One region of the Pseudomonas sp. DWP3-1-2 genome, then DNA from elsewhere that is predicted to be linked to it. Evidence: predicted binding sites of a transcription regulator. Region 1 holds the regulator's gene; the other holds the start of a gene.
The links. The regulator FliA, encoded in region 1, starts transcription of late flagellar genes. The targets are predictions, from matches to a motif close to CTAAAGTTTNNNNNNNNNNNGCCGNTAA.
Positions count from the first base shown of each region.

Region 2: the regulator FliA is predicted to act here: its motif matches at 2,194-2,221, upstream of motA (flagellar motor stator protein MotA).

Region 1 covers NZ_JAFCTZ010000005.1:243,630-247,148, reverse strand. Annotated here, with positions in the region: gene flhF (flagellar biosynthesis protein FlhF) at 1-205, shown strand, start outside; gene fleN (flagellar synthesis regulator FleN) at 321-1,154, shown strand; gene fliA (RNA polymerase sigma factor FliA) at 1,151-1,891, shown strand; gene ACP7B0_RS14550 (chemotaxis response regulator CheY) at 2,183-2,557, shown strand; gene ACP7B0_RS14545 (protein phosphatase CheZ) at 2,577-3,365, shown strand; gene ACP7B0_RS14540 (chemotaxis protein CheA) at 3,399-3,519, shown strand, end outside.
Region 2 covers NZ_JAFCTZ010000009.1:163,057-166,575, forward strand. Annotated here, with positions in the region: gene rsgA (small ribosomal subunit biogenesis GTPase RsgA) at 1-103, shown strand, start outside; gene motB (flagellar motor protein MotB) at 170-1,270, opposite strand; gene motA (flagellar motor stator protein MotA) at 1,274-2,125, opposite strand; gene ACP7B0_RS18710 (HDOD domain-containing protein) at 2,337-3,519, shown strand, end outside.

The sequences.
Region 1 (3,519 bases):
AGTACTCAGTCTGGCGATCAGTCATGAACTTCCCGTGGCCTACCTGACTGACGGGCCGCGTATTCCTGATGATTTACACCTTCCTCGCAGGCACCAACTGGTCTCCCGTGCGGTCAATGTGCAGATGCAGGAAGAACCGAGCGAAGAAGCGATGGCGGATATGTTCGCCGACCTTTACCACAACCCAAGCAAGCGGGTGGGTTAGGTGAAACGAACTACTGAAATTTACCTGCATCGATGGTCTGCCACGCATTGTTCCGAAGCGAACGTGCAGCCGCCAATGTGGCTTCGGTCTACGCAAGACAAGGTAATGAATAAACATGGGTAGCATGCATCCCGTACAGGTGATCGCGGTGACCGGCGGCAAAGGTGGCGTCGGTAAGACTAACGTGTCAGTGAATCTATCGCTGGCCTTGGCTGAGCTTGGCCGGCGCGTCATGCTGCTGGACGCCGACCTTGGCCTGGCCAATGTCGACGTGCTGCTGGGTCTGACGCCCAAGCGAACCCTTGCCGATGTGATTGAAGGCCGTTGCGAATTGCGCGATGTGCTCCTTCAGGGGCCTGGCGGGATCCGCATCGTGCCGGCCGCTTCCGGTACCCAGAGCATGGTGCACCTGACCCCGGCGCAGCATGCCGGTCTGATCCAGGCCTTCAGCGACATCGGCGATAACCTGGACGTGCTGGTCATTGACACGGCCGCAGGTATTGGCGAATCGGTGGTGAGCTTCGTGCGCGCCGCTCAGGAAGTGCTGTTGGTGGTGTGCGATGAACCCACGTCGATCACTGACGCCTACGCCTTGATCAAACTGCTTAACCGCGATTACGGCATGAACCGCTTCCGCGTCCTGGCCAACATGGCTCAGAGCCCGCAGGAAGGTCGCAATCTGTTTGCCAAGCTGACCAAAGTGACAGACCGTTTTCTGGACGTTGCCCTGCAGTACGTGGGCGCCGTCCCTTACGATGAGTGTGTGCGCAAGGCTGTGCAGAAGCAGCGGGCCGTTTATGAAGCCTTCCCGCGCTCCAAATGCTCCCTGGCCTTCAAGGCGATCGCGCAGAAAGTCGACACCTGGCCGTTGCCGGCCAACCCCCGCGGTCATCTTGAGTTTTTCGTCGAGCGACTTGTCCACCAGACATTTGCGGGGCCTGTCCAATGACAGCCAGCGGCTACCAGATGTACAGCAAAGCTTCCAAGAACTCGCAGTACGAACTGATCGAGCGCTACGCGCCGCTGGTCAAGCGTATCGCCTATCACTTGCTGGCGCGTCTGCCGGCCAGCGTTCAGGTCGAAGACTTGATCCAGGCTGGGATGATCGGGCTGCTTGAGGTCTCCACCAAATACGACTGCACCAAGGGCGCGAGCTTCGAAACCTATGCGGGTATTCGTATCCGGGGTGCGATGCTTGATGAGGTGCGTAAAGGGGATTGGGCGCCACGTTCGGTTCACCGCAATACGCGCATGGTCAGTGACGCAATTCGCTCAATTGAAGCTAAAACGGGTCGTGACGCTAAAGATCATGAAGTTGCGGCCGAACTCCAATTGAGTCTCGATGATTATTACGGGATTCTGAACGATACCTTGGGCAGCCGGCTGTTCAGTTTCGACGACCTTTTGCAGGACGGCGAACATGAAGGTCTGCACGAGGACGGCGCAAGCGGGTCGCTTGAGCCCTCGCGGGATCTGGAAGATGAGCGTTTCCAGGCCGCATTGGCGGATGCGATTGCCAATCTTCCGGAGCGTGAGCGACTGGTCTTGGCGCTGTATTACGACGAGGAGCTCAACCTCAAGGAAATCGGTGAGGTCCTGGGGGTTAGCGAATCGCGAGTCAGCCAGTTACACAGCCAGTGCGCAGCTCGTTTGCGAGGGCGTTTGGGGGAATGGCGAGCGCGTTGACAGGTATGGCGCGTTCTTGTGGATGCGCTGTTCGTGGACGCCGGCTGTGCAAAGCGTTGTTTGGGAAGAGATGGACAAGGCGGGAACCGGTCTTGCGTGAGTGATGCGTGCTGTCGGAAGGGTTTTGCCTTTCTGTCGATCGCCGATTTCTGCCCGGTTCCTTGAATGTTGATTTACCAAGCCCGTCGTCGTTTTAGTGCAGCCGATGTGAGCTGTGCCGGTATTGATTGAACAGCGCGTTCAGGTGCTGAACGCGTTAAAGACTGCTTGGAGGTCGAATTGGACAAGAACATGAAAATCCTCATCGTTGATGACTTCTCAACGATGCGGCGGATCATAAAAAACCTGTTGCGGGATTTGGGATTCACCAATACTTCCGAAGCCGATGATGGAATCACTGCGCTGCCAATGTTGCAGAGCGGTTCATTTGATTTTCTGGTGACTGACTGGAACATGCCTGGCATGTCCGGCATCGACCTGCTGCGCCAGGTGCGCGCCGACGAACGACTCAAGCACCTACCGGTGCTGATGGTCACGGCCGAAGCCAAGCGTGACCAGATCATCGAAGCGGCCCAGGCCGGTGTTAACGGTTATGTTGTGAAGCCATTTACGGCTCAAGTGCTGAAAGAAAAGATCGAAAAGATCTTCGAGCGCGTCAATAGCTGATGTTTGCCGCGAGGGCGCTATGGAGCATAAAGAGTCATCAATGGGCGACTTTGAGTCGACCCTCAAAAAGCACGCGACAGAACTGGTAGCGAGCCTCGAAAAAGGCCGTTTCGGCGATGCCGTGCAATTGATCCATGAGCTGAACCAGACTCGTGATCGAGGCTTGTATCGCGAGGTCGGCAAGCTTACCCGCGAGCTGCACAGTGCAATCGTCAATTTCCAGATTGACCCGAACATGCCCCAGGCCGAAGAAGTGTCCCAGATCACGGACGCGACTGAGCGCTTGTCGTATGTTGTCAAACTCACGGAAAACGCTGCCAACCGGACCATGGATCTGGTCGAGCAAAGCACGCCGCTGATGAACGGCCTGAGCACCGACGCCAAGGCGTTGAGCGAGGACTGGGGACGTTTCATGCGCCGTGAAATCGGCGCTGAAGAGTTTCGTGAGCTGGCCAAACGGGTTGACGGTTTCCTGACGCGCAGCGAGCAGGAAACCCATGAGGTGGCCACCCACCTCAATGACATTCTGCTGGCTCAGGATTACCAGGACCTTACCGGTCAGGTCATCAAGCGCGTCACGCAGTTGGTCACTGAAGTAGAAAGCAATCTGCTCAAATTGGTGCTCATGGCCAGTCAAGTCGATCGCTTCGCAGGCATCGAACATGACGATGCAGCCATCCTCGCAGAAAAAGATCCACAAAAAGGTCTCTCTCAGGGTGAAGGTCCGCAGATTCATGCCGATAAACGAGTAGACGTTGTGTCCGGACAGGACGATGTAGACGATCTGCTATCGAGCCTGGGCTTCTAAGTCTGTTGACGGTTAATTTTAGGGAGCACCCCAATGAGCTTCGGCGCCGATGAAGAAATCCTTCAGGATTTTCTGGTAGAGGCCGGCGAAATTCTAGAGCAGTTGTCCGAGCAGCTGGTCGAGCTGGAAAGCCGACCTGATGATGCAGACTTGC
Region 2 (3,519 bases), on a different contig from region 1:
GGGCTGCGCCCTGCTTATCGCCCTGGAAGAAGGCCGCGTACAGCAGCAGCGCATGAACAGCTATCGCTCGATCATCGCCAGCCTGCCTGAAAGCAGCTACTGATTCGGTGATACCCGCGTCAATGCGTGGAATAGGAGCAAGCGGCGCACCGCTTGCCCCTTGCATTCGCTAGTTAGTCGTCTCGTCCAGCTTCAGCGTGCCATTTTCAAAAATGTTCAGCTTCTGCCGCAGCTCACGAGGCTGGACGTAAGTCTGGGGAGCGGGCGTAGGCGGTGGCACGGCTGACGCACCCGGCACCGCAGCTGGAGTTGGAGTTGGAGTTGGAGTTGGAGTTGGAGTTGGAGTTGGAGTTGGAGCAGCAGGCGCAGCAGCAGGTCGAGCTTTGCTATCGGGAGCCGCTGGAGGATTCCCCCCTCCTGAACCATCGCTGCCTTCAAGACGCTGTTGGGCCTTTTTAGTCATCACGATGATGTCGATGCGGCGATTGATCGGGTTTTGCGGATTATCGCGGTCGTACAAGGCCGATGACGCATAACCGACAACCCGGGCAACCTGGTTCTCAGGGTACCCACCCGCCGTCAGCGCACGACGCGCCGCGTTGGCCCGATTCGCCGAAAGCTCCCAGTTGCCGAAGTCGCCACTGCCCGCAAAAGGCTTCGCGTCGGTGTGACCGCTGATGCTGATCCTGTTGGGTACCGCCTTGATGGTGTCCGCCATGGCCAGCAGGATGTCTTCGAAATAAGGCTTCAGGCGCGCACTGCCCAGATCGAACATGGGCCGATTCTCGGCATCCGTGATCTGGATGCGCAAGCCGTCCTGCGTGATCTCGAAATGGATCTGATCCTTGAATTTCTGCAATTGCGGATTTTCGTTGACCTTGTTCTGCAACTCTTGCAGCAGCAACTCCAGACGCTCCTGCTCCAGCGCATCGTCCTTGGCTTCAGCCGTGTCGGATTCAATCGGCACTGTGTCAGGGGTTGGCGTGGATTTGACCTCGGGGTTAAGCGTGCGGTCCGGCGACATCTCCGGCGAACCGCCCAGATCAATCACGTAGGGCGAACCACTTTCAGAGAACCCGACCGGGTCCTTGAAGTAACCCGCAACGGCCAGAAGCTGCTCCGGCGTCGCGGTCGTCATCAACCACAATACCAGAAAGAACGCCATCATCGCGGTGGCGAAGTCGGCGAAGGCGATTTTCCATGCCCCACCGTGGTGTCCGCCTTCATAGCGCTTGACGCGCTTGATGATTATCGGCTGATTGTTTTCCATGGCTTAGCGACCGCGAACCGCTTGCTCCAGCTCACTGAAGCTGGGCCGGTGCGCCGGGTACAGCACCTTGCGCCCGAACTCGACGGCCAGCGACGGTGGCATGCCGGAGGCGGAAGCCACGAGGGACGCCTTGATGGCTTCGTAGACGTTCAGTTCTTCCTTGGCATCATGGGCCAGGGACGTCGCCAAAGGGCCGAAGAAACCGTACGCGGCGAGAATACCGAAGAATGTACCCACCAGTGCCGCACCTACGTGTTTGCCGATGGCAGCGTTGTCGCCGTCGCCCAACGAAGCCATGGTGACCACGATGCCCAGTACCGCCGCGACGATACCGAAACCGGGCATACCGTCGGCAATACCCGTAATGGCGTGAGAAGGATGGCCCAGCTCTTCCTTGATGCTTTGCAGTTCCATGTCGAACAAGCCTTCCAGCTCGTGGGGAGCCATGTTGCCGGACGACATGATGCGCAGATAATCACAGATGTACGCCGTCATGCGTTCATCTTTGAGTATGCCAGGGTATTTGGCGAAGATCGGGCTGGCCGCGGCGTCCTCGATATCCCCCTCAATCGCCATCATCCCTTCGCGACGGCTCTTGTTGAGGATCTCGTACACCAGGCCCAGGACTTCAAGGTAGTAGGCGTGAGTGAAGCGCGTGCCGAACATCTTCAGCGACTTCTTGATCACGTGCATGGTCATGTAGCCAGGGTTGGCCTGCAGGAATGCACCAAAAGCAGCACCGCCGATGATCAGGACCTCGAAAGGTTGGATCAGTGCGGCAATCTGGCCGTGGGACAGCACGTATCCGCTGAGCACGCTCGCGAAAACGACAATGATGCCGATAATTTTAGCCATAGGTAGAAACTACTTACCAAGTCGGATTCAGGGGCATGGAGCGCAAGTTCTTGAAACTCTTCTTCTACTTATCGGCCTATGTGAGCCAGACTATAGCCCACCATGACGAAAAGCCAGTCGGGCCGTGAACGGTGGTCTACAGCGCAATTGTCCAATCCTTAAATATCGCAGTCCATACTGCCTAAAATATCCAGTCGTACAGGCCTGATACATGCCTCCAGAAATTTCGACACCGCTCCCCGTTCCCAAGACCCTCGACGCCTGGGTCAAGCAGCTTGATGGCGTCGTACTGCCAGTGCCTGCGGCCAACCATAAGCAAGTCCGGGCGGCGCTCAACGACAGTCGTCGCTCGTTGCGCGACATCGCCGATATGATTCAGGACAGCCCGACGCTGGTACTCAGTGTCATGCGCGAAGCCAACCACCCGACCTCCCGACTCACCGAGCCCGCCGAAAGTCTTGAAGTGGCGATCAGCCGTCTCGGCCTGGCGCGCACGGAAGTGCTGCTCAACCGCCTGCCCACGCTGGAAGCCGCTGAAATCCCGACAGCCTTTCGCCAGTTGCTGTTGGTCAGCCTGCACGCCACCCAACAGGCCAACGGTCTATTCGCCGGGCGCCTGGCGCGTCTATGGCATGACATTCATTTGGGCAGCCTGCTGTTTTTGTCACCGTTATGGCCGATGGCGCTCGCTCATCCCAAGCTGCTCGATGAGTGGGAAATGCGCGTCATTCATCAGGGCGAGTCTTCCCGCGAGGTTGAAAAGCAGCTGTTCGGTGTCAGTTTGCTGGAGTTGTGCACCGCCCTGGCTGAACTGTGGAATCTGCCGTTGTGGGTCACGCTGGGTTATCGGCTGTTGATCAAGGATCGACGCCAGTTGGTCAAAGCCATGCGCATTGCGCGTAAAAACGATGACCCGCTGCTTCAGCAGCAACTCATGGACGCAGACGTGCATTTGCATCGCTGGCTGAATCAACCGGCCAATACGGTGCTGCTGGGCAACGGCCTGGCGCTGTCGGCTCAACACGCCTGGGACAGCCCGCATTGCCTGCGCTGGGAACTCCTGACCAGCTTGTACTTGCAGCAACCCCTGTCCAGCGTTCAACAGCAGGTACACCAGAACGCCGTCACCAGCGCCCGCCACCACGCCGCACCGGAAATATGGCATCCGGCCGAAGCGTTACTCTGGCCGTGGGATGCCCGACGCGTCCATCGCGGCACACTGCCTGCCGCGCCACCGTCCACCGAGGCCCTGCAGGTGTGGCGCAAACAATGTGCCGAGCTGCTGATCGAGCCCAGCCCGTTCAATAACGCCATGCACCTGACCACGGCGGCCCGTGACGCCTTGCTGTCCTGCGGGATGCAGCGTGTCATGCTGATGATGACGGACAAGACCG